Regions from separate parts of the Staphylococcus sp. 231237_7MaSpsaltlick genome, predicted to be linked through region 3. Evidence: riboswitches for the same ligand, from Rfam matches in the RefSeq annotation. Region 3 holds a riboswitch; each other region holds the start of a gene.
What was found. A riboswitch is a leader RNA that binds a small molecule or an ion and turns the genes downstream of it on or off. The one in region 3 is predicted to bind S-adenosylmethionine.

Region 1: it holds a riboswitch for S-adenosylmethionine, as region 3 does, so the genes downstream of both, ACF91D_RS12745 (methionine ABC transporter ATP-binding protein) here and ACF91D_RS00700 (Na+/H+ antiporter NhaC family protein) in region 3, are expected to answer to the same signal.
Region 2: it holds a riboswitch for S-adenosylmethionine, as region 3 does, so the genes downstream of both, metK (methionine adenosyltransferase) here and ACF91D_RS00700 (Na+/H+ antiporter NhaC family protein) in region 3, are expected to answer to the same signal.

Annotation. Positions count from the first base shown of each region.
Region 1 covers NZ_JBICNX010000005.1:403,141-408,143, reverse strand. The annotation lists gene ACF91D_RS12755 (MetQ/NlpA family ABC transporter substrate-binding protein) at 30-845, opposite strand; gene ACF91D_RS12750 (methionine ABC transporter permease) at 869-1,564, opposite strand; gene ACF91D_RS12745 (methionine ABC transporter ATP-binding protein) at 1,557-2,582, opposite strand; SAM riboswitch class I at 2,668-2,773, opposite strand; gene ACF91D_RS12740 (thioredoxin family protein) at 2,828-3,127, opposite strand; gene ACF91D_RS12735 (toprim domain-containing protein) at 3,124-3,516, opposite strand; gene gcvH (glycine cleavage system protein GcvH) at 3,751-4,131, opposite strand; gene ACF91D_RS12725 (arsenate reductase family protein) at 4,307-4,663, opposite strand; gene ACF91D_RS12720 (thioredoxin family protein) at 4,805-5,003, shown strand, end outside.
Region 2 covers NZ_JBICNX010000007.1:244,398-249,400, reverse strand. The annotation lists gene ytkD (RNA deprotection pyrophosphohydrolase) at 1-155, shown strand, start outside; gene ACF91D_RS15630 (alpha/beta hydrolase family protein) at 139-912, shown strand; gene pckA (phosphoenolpyruvate carboxykinase (ATP)) at 989-2,578, opposite strand; SAM riboswitch class I at 2,745-2,857, shown strand; gene metK (methionine adenosyltransferase) at 2,967-4,163, shown strand; gene ACF91D_RS15615 (nuclease-related domain-containing protein) at 4,257-5,003, shown strand, end outside.
Region 3 covers NZ_JBICNX010000001.1:124,495-129,497, reverse strand. The annotation lists gene ACF91D_RS00715 (amidohydrolase) at 1-579, shown strand, start outside; gene ACF91D_RS00710 (SDR family oxidoreductase) at 658-1,539, shown strand; gene ACF91D_RS00705 (flavin reductase family protein) at 1,676-2,287, shown strand; SAM riboswitch class I at 2,436-2,536, shown strand; gene ACF91D_RS00700 (Na+/H+ antiporter NhaC family protein) at 2,648-3,940, shown strand; gene ACF91D_RS00695 (SRPBCC family protein) at 4,363-4,869, shown strand.

The DNA of each region.
Region 1 (5,003 bases), on a different contig from region 3:
GGTTTTAGGGTTCTTTGCATACTTCAATATTATTTAGCTGGTACAACGGCACCATCATATTTTTTATTGATTTCATCTTTAATTTCTTTAGATTGTAATACTTCCATCAATGCTTTGATTTTTTTATCATCTTTATGCCCTTCTTTAACAGCAATTAAATTGGCATAAGGATTGTCTTTCGCTTTCTCTAATACAATAGAATCATCTTTAGGACTTAATTTTTGATCGATTGCAAAATTAGAGTTGATAATGACAGCATCAGCATCTTCATTTTGATAAATTTTCGGTAAGTATTCTGCAGATTGTTTATTATTAAATTTGATATCTTTTTTGTTTTCTACGATATCATCAAATTTTGCATCTTCAATCTTCACGCCATCTTTTATTTTAATTAATCCTGCATCTTGGAAGAATTTTAAAAAACGGCCTTCTTCAGCTGGATTATTAGAAACATAAACTGTGGCACCTTTTGGTAAATCTTTTAGACTCTTATACTTTTTAGAATAAACAGCCATTGGTTCTAAATGAACATTACCCGCTGATTCTACTTTATATCCTTTATCTTTTTTCTCAGTTTTTAAGTAAGGTGTATGTTGGAAAAAGTTTGCGTCTAATTCACCTTTATCTAATAATTTATTCGGTGTTGTATAATCATTGATTGTTTTAATTTTCAAATCATAGCCTTTATCTTTTAATAATGGCTTGGCTTTTTCTAATATTTCAGCATGAGGGGCTGGAGAAGCACCTACTGTAATTTTTTTATCTTCACTACCTCCACTATTCCCACAGGCTGCTAAAACAAGCGCTAATACAAGCACAGAAGCTAAACTAAATAATTTTTTCATATAAAAAGTCCCCCTTTTTAAGATTATCTCTTGTCAATTTTATTAGTAGCCCAATCACCAATAAATTGAATGATGAACACTATAATAAGGATTAAAATTGTTGAAACAAAAATAACGTCATTTTGATTTCTAGTGAAACCTGTTAAATAAGCTAGGTTACCTAAACCACCTGCACCAATAACACCGGCCACTGCAGTTGAACCTACTAAAGCAATCGCTGTAACAGTAATACCTGAAATTAACGCTGGCATCGCTTCAGGTAAAAGTACTTTTTTGACTACAGTCCAAGTAGTAGCACCCATTGACCAAGCCGCTTCAATAACACCTTTATCAATCTCTTTAAATGCAATTTCTACAAGTCTAGCATAGAATGGCGCCGCACTAATGATTAAAGCTGGTAATGCTCCAGTTGGACCACTAATCGTGCCTAAGACTAAACTTGTAAATGGAATTAATAAAAGTATTAAAATAATAAATGGTATCGCTCTAAACAAGTTAACTATAAATGAAACAACGCTATAGAAAACTCTTGCTATAGGTGATTTACTTTTAGCTGATAAAAATAGTAATACACCTAATATTAAACCTAATACAAACGCAAAAATTGTCGAAATTACTGTCATATAAATTGTTTCGTATGTCGCTAACCAAACTTCGTCCCAGCTGACGTTTGGCATTGTAAACATCTCGCGGAGGATGTCACTCAATGAATTACCCATGTCTTAACACCTCCACTGATACATGTTGCGCTTCTAAATCATTTTTGAACTTTTCGAATTTTTCTGAATTTACCTCGCCCAATTGAATTACTAAGAATCCAAGTGAACCGTCTTTTGTATGTTTAATATTAGCTTCTAATATATTCACATCAATATTATGTGTTTTCGTTATGTATGACACTAGTGGTTGCGTGGCATTATTCCCTGTGAAATTCAAACGTACAACATAATCATCTTCATTAAGCGATACTAAGTCACTAATAGATTCATCGAAATCATCATTTAAATCATCTTTGACAAAGCGTTTTGTAACGGCATGTTGTGGATTTTCAAAGACAGTGGATACTTGACCCTGTTCAATCACACGACCGTTTTCCATAACAGCTACTTCATCGCATATACGTCTAATGACATGCATTTCGTGCGTGATAATCACTATTGTCAAATTTCTTTCTTCTTTAATTTTCAATAATAACTCTAAAATTTCATCTGTTGTTTGTGGATCCAAAGCACTTGTCGCTTCATCACAAAGTAATACAGTTGGTTCGTTTGCTAACGCACGTGCAATACCTACACGTTGCTTTTGACCACCTGACAGCTCTGAAGGATATGCACTTTCTCTACCTTTTAGTCCAACAAGTTCTACTAATTCTTTTGCTCGTTGTTTTGCTTCACGGCGAGGTACCCCGGCTATTTCCAATGGAAATGTAATATTATTTAATACAGTACGCGACCATAGTAAATTAAAATGTTGAAATATCATGCTCACTTTTTGACGCTTTTTTCTTAATTGTGATTTTGATAGCTTACCAATTGTATCTCCATCGATAATGACGTCTCCTGAAGTCGGTTGTTCGAGGTTATTTAAAAGTCTAATTAAAGTACTTTTCCCCGCACCTGAAAAACCAACTACTCCAAAAATCGAGCCTGATTGAATACTTAAATCAACATGATCTACAGCCAGTACGTCCTGTTTTTTCGTTTTGTACTTTTTGACTATTTGATTTAACTCAATCATAGTGTTTCCTCCTTGTGTTGCTATTCCTTCAATTAAAAAATGCTTCCTCTATGTTCACCGAAGTATAGAGAAAGCAAAATTGCTTCTCTCATCTTCTAAAGTTTTAAAACTTTATGTGAATTGGCACCATTTCTTTTAAAGACGGTTGCCGGGCTTCATAGGGCACATCCCTCCACCTCTCGTGATAAGAGTTTCATTATTTAATTATTTTTAATCCTACCATTGCACTAATGTTTCGTCAATAACTATTTTAAATTTTCTAACAAATAAGGCACCGATTGAAACGCATAGATTCTTTTTTGCTCTTCACCTTTTGACATTACTAATAAAACTGGTACAGATTGAATTTCATACGATTGGCTAAAATCGGGATGAAAGTTTAAGTCCATTTTTATTGTAGGTAATTTCAAAATATCATTCGCAATATCTAGCATACGTTCAGAAATCTTACATGTCCCACATGTTGGCGTATAACCAAATATAAGATACTTATCTTCGTTTATATATTTATTGACGTCAACGCGTTGTTCACTTGTTACATTCATGTTAATAAACTTACCCTTTCAGCTATATAATCCAATCTTGCTTTCGCTACTTTGTCCTCATCCTTTACTATAAAACCATGTTTTTCCAATACTCTAGATAAATATGGTCTAGGACAACGAGCAACTTCACAAAATTTTTTATCTACTCTTATATGTCTACTCTCACTTAAATAGCGTTTGAACCATTTTCGTATTCTTTCACCTTCATCATCAGAATCTACAAGAATATATACTTGCTTGTCATATAAAGTATCGATCATTTCATCTAATTTATCTACACCCATCGTACCATTCGTGCAGATAATTTCTATCGGTTGATCAATTACCTGTTTGACTCGTTTCTTGTCTGACTTTCCTTCGACAACAATTACTTGGTTCAGTATCGTCATGACATCCACCCTCTAAATGTTGATAGTAAATCTTTCTACTTAGTTCTTCACAATCCGTGGTGACAATAAACATAATTTACATAGTTAAAACATTTCTTATTATTACAACCATAATTTATCATTTTTTAAAATTAAGATGAACTTGTTAGGCTTATATAATTCCTAAGTTTTCAATAATCTACAGTGCTATAAGAAAAACTCCAAGATAATTATATCATGGAGTTCAATGTTATATTATTCGCCAATCATTTCTGAATATTGCTCAGCAGTTAATAATTCATCTAATTGACTTTCATCACTTAGTTCAACTTTAACCATCCAAGCTTTTTCGTATGGTGATTCATTTACGAATTCTGGGCTATCTTCTAACTCGTCGTTAGATTCAACTACTTTACCTGATACAGGCGCGTATAGTTCTGAAACTGTTTTTACGGATTCAACACTACCAAAAGTGTCGCCTTCATTAATTTCGTCATCAACTTCTGGTAATTCAACGAATACGATGTCGCCAAGTTCACCTTGAGCGTATTCAGTGATACCAATAGTTACTGTATTACCTTCAACTTTTACCCATTCATGTTCTTTAGAATATTTTAATTCACTCGGTACTGCCACGAGAATCCCCTCCTAAATGATTTTACATATTAATGATGCCATATGCATACCATACAATCAACTATTTCTTGACATATTAATATTTTTATAATGTTTTCACAGCAATAGTTGAAGCGTTTACATATATTATTTATATTTACAACTTACAGAGATTACTTTTTTTATAAAAAAGGAATTAAGATAACCATGTTGCTTTATATTGGTCTTCTTTAAAACCTACTGTAACTTTGTCTCCAGAAATAGCTAATGGTCTTTTGACCAACATACCATTTGTTGATAATAAATCTAACTTTTCATCATCAGTAAGATCACTCATTTTGTCTTTAAGACCTAATTCACGATATTTAGCACCGTGCGTATTAAAAAGTTTATTTATATCGATATCTGTAGCCTCTAAAATTTCTTTAAACTCGTTTTTAGTGGGCGTATGCTGCACTATATCGATTGGTTCAAAGCTCACACCGTAGTCTTGTAAAAACTTAGCTGCTTTTTTACAAGTAGTACAATTAGGATATTGGTAAAATTTTATCATTATTCTGTACCTCCTATAACTAGTTAACATTAATATATCAAATTTATTGCTAAAACGCTCTAATTAATAAGCTGATTTTTTTTATAACTTTAAAATGTCCGTTATAATAAGCTTAATTATATTTTTAAAAAGGAGAAATTTATGAAACCTATTAATACAAATGAAGCATTTAAAGAAACTGTACAAAGTAGTAATCCAGTTATTGTGAAATTCGAAGCTGGCTGGTGTCCTGACTGTAAAGCAATGGATATGTGGATTGACCCTATCCAAGAAAAATACAATGATTACGATTGGTTTACAGTTAATCGTGATGAGCTTGAAGACGTTGCAGCTGACAACG
Region 2 (5,003 bases), on a different contig from region 3:
AGATAAGTCGACAAGACGATTATTTAGAAACAAATGGACCGTTATTTTATAAGAATATAGCTGATGTTCCAGAAAGTAAAAAAAGTTATTTGTTGAAGGATGATGCAATTTTACACTGTTTAGAGAGAGTGATATCACTTGGATTTTATAAATAGAAAACGTATGCCAATAGAATCTATACATCATATATTTGAAGAAGTCACATATTGTGTCGATAACTTAAAAGTTCGAGGCTTAGTAATGACGCCAAAAAAAGATGTAAAAAGAATTGTGATTTATTTACGTGGTGGTAAAGGTCAAGTAGGCAAAGTAAGAGCAGCCAGAATGATGCAATTTGCAAATACAAGCACTTTAGTCTTTGGTCCGTATTATAGAGGAAATAATGGTAGTGAGGGTAAAGATGAATTTTATGGGGCAGATTTAAATGATGTCACGGTCGCTATACGCATACTGCATCAAAAATACCCTATTGCTGACATTCATATGGTTGGGTTTTCGAGAGGTGGACTTCAAGGTTTGCTCACATTTCAAGATTTACCAATCTCAAGTTATATTATTTGGGGTGGTGTGTCTGATATATACTTAATGTATGAAGAACGTGTTGACTTAAGGGGCATGTTGAAACGCATGATTGGCCATCCTAAAAAGCAGACTGATGCCTATCAACAGCGAGATGCATTAGCTCAGATTACTAAGTCAAGTCCACCTATATTTATTGTTCACGGTGGAGAAGATAAGCAAGTAGGCATTCATCATGCCTATTATTTAGCGCAGCAATTAGAGGGAAAGGGGACGACTTTCCGTACGTTTTATCAAATGTCAGAAGGTCACATACCGAGACCTTTTGCTTTAAAAGAAACGCTTTATGAAATCAAGAAGTGGATGACAGATGTGGAAAAAAATAAAATATAATAGAATAAATAAAAATAGAGGAGTGGGCATTACGCCCGCTCCTCTATTTTATATATGATATTTGTGATATTAAATATTATTTGAACCCGCCGTGTGTTGCTAAATCATCTACTTCTACTCCAAATTTTTCGAAGTTATGTTTGAAACGATTGATTAAATCTTGAGCTTGTTCTCTATATGCTTCTGGCTTACTCCAAGCATTAATAGGGTTCAATAGAGTTTGAGGAACATCCTCAACTTCTACTGGGATATCTAAACCGAACATATCGTCTTTAATATATTCAGCCTCTCTTAATTCTCCAGTAATTGCTTGATTTACCATTTGTCTCGTGTAACTTAGACTAATACGACGCCCTACGCCATATTTACCACCAGTCCAGCCAGTGTTTACAAGATAAACATCAACATCATGTTGATCAATTAAGTTGCCTAATAAATCAGCATAAACTTTAGCGTTTAGAGGTAAGAATGGTGAACCAAAGCATGTAGAGAATGAAGGTTCTGGCTCAGTTACGCCACGTTCTGTACCAGCTAATTTAGCAGTAAATCCACTCAAGAAATGGTACATTGCTTGATCTTTGGATAATTTTGAAATTGGTGGTAGAACACCAAAAGCGTCTGCAGTTAAGAAAATAATTGTATTAGGGTGAGCCGCTTTAGATGGTGTTACAATATTTTCAATATGGTTGATTGGATATGCTGCTCTAGTATTTTCTGTGTATTGATTATCATCGAAGTCAACGTCACCATCTTCGTCAACTACAACATTTTCTAAAATGGTACCGTATTTAATAGCGTCATAAATTTGAGGTTCTTTTTTATAAGAAAGGTTAATTGCTTTTGCGTAACAACCACCTTCAATGTTAAAGATGCCATTTTCGTTCCAACCATGTTCGTCGTCTCCAATAAGCTTACGCGTTGGATCAGCTGATAGTGTAGTTTTACCAGTTCCAGAAAGACCGAAGAATAAAGCAACGTCACCTTTGTCTCCAACGTTAGCTGAACAGTGCATGCTCATAATGTTATCTTTAGGTAGTAAATAGTTCATTACGGAGAAAATACCTTTTTTCATTTCACCAGCGTACTCAGTACCACCAATGAGGATGACTTTATGTTTGAAAGATGTGATGATAAATGTTTCTGAGTTTGTGCCGTCAATTTCTGGATCGGCTTTAAAATGCGGTGCTGAAATAATTGTGAAGTTTGGTTTGATTTCTTGTGCTTCTTCTTTTGAATTTGGACGGATAAACATATTTTGAGCAAATAAGTTATGCCACGCTAATTCATTTACAACAGTTAATTTCAATTGTGAGTCGTTATCACTGCCTGCATAACCATTGAATACGTATAGTTCATCTTTTTTGTCTAAATAATTTAGTACCTTATCGTATAAGTTTAAAAATGTTTCTTCCTCAATCGGTTGATTAACATTACCCCAGTCAATATCATCTCTATAAGATGGCTCATTTACAATAAACTTATCTTTTGGTGAACGACCTGTATATTTACCTGTTCTAGCGTTAATTGCACCTAATTCGGTAAGTTCGCCTTCATCATTATTTAAAATTTTATTATACAACTGTGTTGTAGATAATTGAAATAATGAAGATTTTTTGTCTAAAATACTTTCAATTTTGCTTGTATAAGTGTATGTATCTACAGCCATACTAATCCCTCCAACGCTATTTAGTTATTGTAAGCCTTTACAATTACAGAGTATAACACATATATATCATTAGTCCATACCAATTTAAAAGGAATTTTAAATAAATATTAATAAATGTAAAATTGACATTATATCGTTGATTCTGTACTATAGAACTTAACGGATTCTCTTATCCTGAGTGGCGGAGGGACATGGACCCAATGAAGCCCAGCAACCTCTTCTTAATACGAAGAAAGGTGCCAAACCGTTTGCAGACAAATAGCGTCTGAACGATAAGAGCGAATGGACGTATAAGGGCCTTCTCTCTATTTATTGATAGTGTAGAAGGCTTTTTTAATGAGCTCAACAGAGAGAGAATTTTCGTAATTTAAAACTAAAGGAGCAAATTATGACTTACAATAGAAGATTATTCACTTCAGAATCGGTAACAGAAGGACATCCTGATAAAATAGCGGATCAAGTATCTGACGCTATATTGGATGAAATATTAAAAGACGACCCTCATGCACGTGTTGCTTGTGAGACTACAGTAACAACTGGTATGGCGTTAATTTCAGGTGAAATATCAACAACAACATATGTTGATATTCCAAAAGTGGTACGAGAAACAATTAAAGAGATTGGATATACGCGTGCTAAATACGGTTACGATAGCCAAACCATGGCAGTGTTAACGGCAATTGATGAACAGTCACCAGATATCGCTCAAGGTGTCGATACAGCTTTAGAATATCGTGAAGATGCTACTGAAGAAGAAATAGAAGCTACAGGAGCGGGCGACCAAGGTTTGATGTTCGGTTATGCAACAAATGAGACGGATACATACATGCCTTTACCGATTTTCTTATCACATCAACTTGCTAAACGCTTATCAGATGTACGTAAAGATGAGATATTAGACTATTTACGCCCTGATGGTAAAGTACAAGTAACTGTAGAGTATGATGAACAAGATCAACCACATCGCATTGATACGATTGTTGTATCAACGCAACATGCTGAAGATATTGAATTAGAACAAATCCAAGATGATATCAAGCATCATGTTATTTATCCAACAGTACCAGAAGCACTTTTAGATGAGGATACAAAATTTTATATCAATCCTACTGGGCGTTTCGTAATAGGTGGTCCACAAGGTGATGCAGGACTTACTGGGCGTAAAATAATTGTTGACACATATGGCGGTTATGCACGTCATGGCGGGGGATGCTTTAGCGGTAAGGACCCAACTAAAGTAGACCGTTCAGCTGCATATGCTGCACGTTATGTAGCTAAAAATATCGTTGCTGCTGAATTAGCAGATAAATGTGAGGTACAACTTGCATATGCTATCGGTGTAGCTGAACCAGTTTCTATTTCTATAGATACGTTTGGCACAGGAAAAGTTAATGAAAGTGAATTGGTTGAAGCAGTGAGAGAACATTTTGATTTAAGACCCGCTGGGATTATTAAAATGTTAGACTTGAAACATCCAATTTATAAACAAACTGCTGCATATGGTCATTTTGGTCGTACAGATGTATTATTACCATGGGAAAAGTTAGATAAAATTAATTTATTAAAAGATACAGTTAAAGCTTAACAAGAACAAAAAGTTTTTTAACTTTACTATCGAATGCTATGCGTTTATCTATTATAATTAAGTTACTGAACACATAAAGGAGCGTTTTTTGTTATGAATTCATTTGGACCATTAGAGATTGGTTTAATTGTGGCAATTGTTGTAGCAATAATTTGTTTCATTTTATTTATCATTGCTTTGAAAAGTAAAAAGAAAGCACAACAAAAGGTAGAAGAACAATACAAAACCAGAGAACAAAAACTAAGCGACGAGCATGAAGAAGAATTAGAAAAAGAAAGAATAGAAAATAAAAAAACAGTAACAAAGCAAAAAGAAGAATATAATGCTACAGTTAGTTCAAAAAACAGGGAAATTGATGCATTAAAATTATTCTCTAAAAATCAAAGTGAATATGTAACTGATATGAGACTAATTGGCATTCGAGAAAGATTAGTAAATGAAAAAAGAATTCGTCCAGAAGATATGCATATTATGGCCAATATATTTTTACCTAAAAATGAATTTAATGATGTACAGCGTATTAGCCACCTAGTACTTACACGTACTGGTTTATATATTATTGATTCACAATTATTAAAAGGTCATGTATACAATGGTGTGAGTGCCGCACAGTTTAAAGAACAACCTATGATGGAACAGGTATTTAATACCTTGGACCTTGATAGACAAGAACCACAAACCCTTGTATTAGATCAAAATGAAGATGAAAATTCATTGTCTTTTGTTAATTACACTACTCATTTAAATGAGATTGAGAAACTTGCTGGTGATATTCAAACTGAATTAAATTTAAAATTCACACCGACAACAATTTTATATTTTAATCCTAAAAATGAAGGT
Region 3 (5,003 bases):
GCTCACGCTGCAAAACCTGAACAAGGTAATGATCCAGTTATTGTGTTAGGACAATTAATTAATAGCGTGCAATCAATTGTTAGTAGAAATTTATCAGCATTCGATAATGGCGTTGTTACTATCGGTGAAGTATCGAGTGGTAATACATGGAACGTTATTGCAGATGAAGCTTATGTTCAAGGCACAGTGAGAAGTTTTGACGAAGAGAAACGCAATTACATCGAAAAACGCTTGCGTGCAATTGGAAGTGGCCTTGCAGAAGCATTTGGTGTTGAAATTGAAACGTTATATCATCGTTTACCAGGTGCAGTTGTTAACGATGAAAAATTAACAGAAGACGCTATAGAGGTTGCTAAATCGGTAGGTTATAATGTGAGTATTATGGATCAACCATTAACCATCGGAGAAGATTTTTCTGGTTTCTCAAATAAATATCCAAGTGTATTTGTGTTTATTGGTTCTAATAGTGAATATGATCTGCATCATCCTAAATATGATCCAGATGAACGTATATTAGAAAAAGTACCTGATTATTTCGTAAGTTTTGTACAAAAACTTTTAAACGAACAATCTAAATAGAATCTTCGATTGATGTATTAAAAGTTAAAAAATCAGGGTAATGCATAAGCATATTCTTTAAATAAGGAGTGTTTGCATATGCCAGGACAAGATCCTAGAACAAAATTTTCAAGTGAAGATTTCCCGAAACAAGAACAAGCCATTCCAGGTTTACAAGATAAATTAGAGCCTAAGCCTGATTGTGGTGAAACAACTTATACCGGTTACGGACGTTTGAAAGATTACAAGATGTTAGTGACTGGTGGAGATTCTGCTATCGGTAGAGCCGCTGCTATTGCCTATGCAAAGGAAGGTGCGGATGTGGCGATTAACTACTTACCGGCTGAGCAAGTAGACGCTGAAGAAGTGCAACAAGTGATTGAAGCCGCGGGTCGTAAAGCGGTATTAATCCCAGGTGATATACGTGATGAACAATTTAACTATGATTTAGTTGAAACAGCTTATAATAAACTTGGTGGATTAGATAATGTAACAATTGTAGCAGGACATCAGCAATATAGAAATAATCTTAAAGGCTTTGATACTGAATCATTTACTGAGACATTCGAAACAAATGTCTATCCTATTTTCTGGTCAGTGCAAAAAGCAATTGATTATTTAGAACCAGGTGCAACGATTACATTGACGTCATCTGTACAAGGGTATAATCCAAGTCCAATCTTGCATGATTATGCCGCTTCCAAAGCAGCTATTATTTCACTTACCAAAAGCTTATCTGAAGAATTAGGTAGTAAGGGGATTCGAGTGAACTGTGTAGCACCAGGCCCATTCTGGTCACCGCTCCAAATTTCTGGTGGACAGCCCCAATCTAAAATTCCTACTTTTGGTCAAAAAGAAGTTTTAGGTAGAGCTGGCCAACCCGTTGAACTTTCAGGCGTATACGTCCATTTAGCTGCCGAGGAATCAAGCTATACAACAGGCCAAGTTTATGGTGTGACAGGTGGTACCCAATTAGATTAGAATTGATGCAGAAATGAGACCGTAATCTAATTTAACTATTAGTATTTTGATATCTAGACGATACTAAGTATAAGGAGGCAAGGATACATTGATATCCTACCTCCTTCTTATTTATAGAAAGGTAAGGGAATCATTTATGAAGAAATTTAAAGCAGATACTTTAACTAAAAAGCAAAATTATAAATTATTAAGTGGTAGTGTGATACCTAGACCCATCGCATTTGTTACTTCCCAAGATAAAGAAGGGCGTTTGAATGCAGCGCCATTTAGCTTTTTCAACGTTGTTAATAGTGCGCCTCCAATGATTATGATTTCTACAGGTCGTTCTGAAGGGAAACGCAAAGACACTTCTTTAAATATTGAGGAAACGGCATCGTTTGTTGTCCATATCACAGATGAAGCTACAGTAGAACAAATCAACCAAACAGCAGCACCATTGATCCGTAACCAAAATGAATTGGAAAGAACAAACCTGAATTGTGTTGACTCTGAATTAGTTTCAGTGCCTGGCATTGAACAAGCAAAAATTCGTATGGAATGTAAGTTAGATAGAATTATTCCGTTAGGTGACTCTCAAGAAGGATCTGACTTAATTATAGGTGAAGTAGTCATGTTTCATATTGATGAGTCCGTTTATTTTGAAGATAGTAAAATAGACGCCGATGCGCTTAGTGCAGTAGCTCGTTTAGCGGGTAATGATTACGCTTCTTTAGGAAATAAATTCACAATAGAACGTCCAATGGAGTAACTAAAAGATATTTAACAAAATAAGCTTTATTGAAATAATAGATAGTTGGAAGGGAGAGAAAATGAAAGCATTTATAAAAATTGTTTTCTATCCGCTTTCCTATTTGACGAATTACGATTAATACTGTACTGTAATAAAATAAAATAATAACTTATCAAGAGAAGTGTAGGGACTGGCCCGTTGATACTTCGGCAACATGATGATGCGTGTGCCAAATCCAGTAGCATAAATTATGCTAGAAGATAAGAATGAATCACAGATTACTCTTTCTTCTTAAATAGAAAGAGTTTTTTTATTTTTAGGACTAAAAAATAATAGAATGTTAGATTCTGTTTTAATATTTAGGAAAGTTGGTTATGTATGGAGGAGACAAAAAAAGGTAACGCATGGGCTTTGATACCTTTAATCGTATTTGTTGGTATGTTTTTAGGTGTAGGTATTGGTACGGGTGACTTTACTACGATGCCACTCAATGTAGCTATATTAGTTGCGTCTATCGTTGGCTTAGCATTAAACAGAAAAGAAGCATTTCATAAAAAGGTTGAAGTTTTTACAAAAGGTGCAGGACATTCTAATATTATTTTAATGATGTTGATTTTCTTGTTAGCAGGTGCATTTTCCCAAACGACAGAAGATATGGGCGGCGTGGAGTCGACAGTTAATTTAGGGTTATCATTAATACCAGAAAACTTAATTATTGTCGGGCTCTTTATTATATGTATGTTTGTATCTTTATCAATGGGTACGTCTGTAGGAACGGTAGCTGCTATAGCGCCAGTTGGTTTTGGTTTAAGTCAGGCTACAGATGTTTCAGCAGCTATCACAATGGCTACTGTTGTTGGTGGCTCTATGTTTGGTGATAATTTATCGATGATTTCTGATACTACAATAGCTGCAGTACGTACTCAGAAAACGAAAATGAGCGATAAATTTAAGGTGAATATAAGAATTGTCTTACCTGGTGCGATATTTACTATTATTGTGCTTTGGTTTTTAACTAATGGTGCGCACATAGATGCAAGTAAAAGTTACGATTATGACCTTATTAAAGTAATTCCATACTTATTTGTGCTTATCTTAGCACTAATAGGTGTAAATGTCGTTATCGTATTAATCGGTGGTGTTGTACTTTCTGCAATTATTGGATTAATTTATGGTTCATTTGGATGGACTGGCTTATTAAATTCAATATCTAAAGGTATTATCGGCATGGAAGATATAGCGATTATTGCATTGCTCATTGGTGGATTAGTTGCGTTGATTCAACATAATGGTGGTATTACTTGGTTGTTAAATTTTGTACGCAGTAAAGTTAAATCTAAACGCGGTGCAGAATTAGGGATTGCTGGCTTAGTAAGTGTTGCAGATATATCAACAGCAAATAATACTATTTCTATATTAATGGCAGGCCCATTAGCGAAAGATATATCAGAAGAATATGATGTAGATCCGCGTAAATCAGCCAGTATTTTAGATATGTTTGCGAGTTGTTTCCAGGGTATGTTGCCATATAGTCCTCAGCTGATTGCGGCTGCAGGTGTGGCGTCTATATCTCCATTTGAATTAGTACCGTATTCTATTTATCCAATGATATTAGGTGTTTGTGGACTGATAGCAATCTTCTTTAGATTGCCTAGATTAAATAAAAAGTAATTAAGATATATTTAAATTTGAAGTGAGGTAGACTTTTAAGTACTGGCTAGTGTGTCGGAGTTATAAATTGATAAATAGGATTTAGAAAGCATTCGAAAATTTTTTGTTTTCACTGTGATTTTAAATTTTAACTGATTATAATTGATATTAAATTTGAGTCCGGGCATGTGTATACCGGGCTCATTCGCTTTTTTTAATAAATAGTATGTGAACAGAATATGCTAAGATAAGCGTGAAGTTTATTTAGATAATATTCACTAAAAATGAAAGTTTTGACGTTTACTGACTAATAGCGATAAAATGAGATTGTTAAAGCTTTATAAATATTAAAGAACATTACTATATTTATGTATTAATTGTTTAGAAGTATAGTGGAATGCGTTAGAATAGTAATAAGAGTGAAAGTAGGTGAACAATCGATCGTGGGTAAATACAATGTAGAAAATGAGAATGTTGAAATTCGTCTTGAAAGATTATTCAAAGTAGAGCCTGAATTATTATACCAAGCGTGGACAGACCAACGCTTTCTTAAACAGTGGTTTATGACAACTGAAAGAACAAATAAAACTATTGAAGTAGCTGCGGAACAAAATGGAACGTATAAAATTGTTGATGTTCGTAAAGGTAAGGAAAATGTAGTACAAGGTACTTTTGCTTCATTATTGCCTTATGAATATATCGTCATGACAATTGGTATGCCAGAATTAAGCGATTCAGAAGATACGATAGAAGTAGAAATATTCGAAAGAGAACCTGGCATTACACAAATGGTTTTCAATTATACTGCTTTTGTACCAAGAGAAAGAAGATTAACATCTTTAGAATATAAACAGAAGAAGAAAGAATATCATGATTCAACGGCGCATGGATTTGAAATGCTATTCGACAAACTACAATTAACACTTGAAGAGTTTGAAGCGGATTTATAATATTGTTGAGTTGATATTGTAATCATATTGTCTGATATGATTTTGTTGGATTTTCATAATTCTGATAATATCGTTTAAGTTTGAATAAAGTTTCGGCCCGTATCAAAGGAAATACTTTATACGGTTTGCTCGGT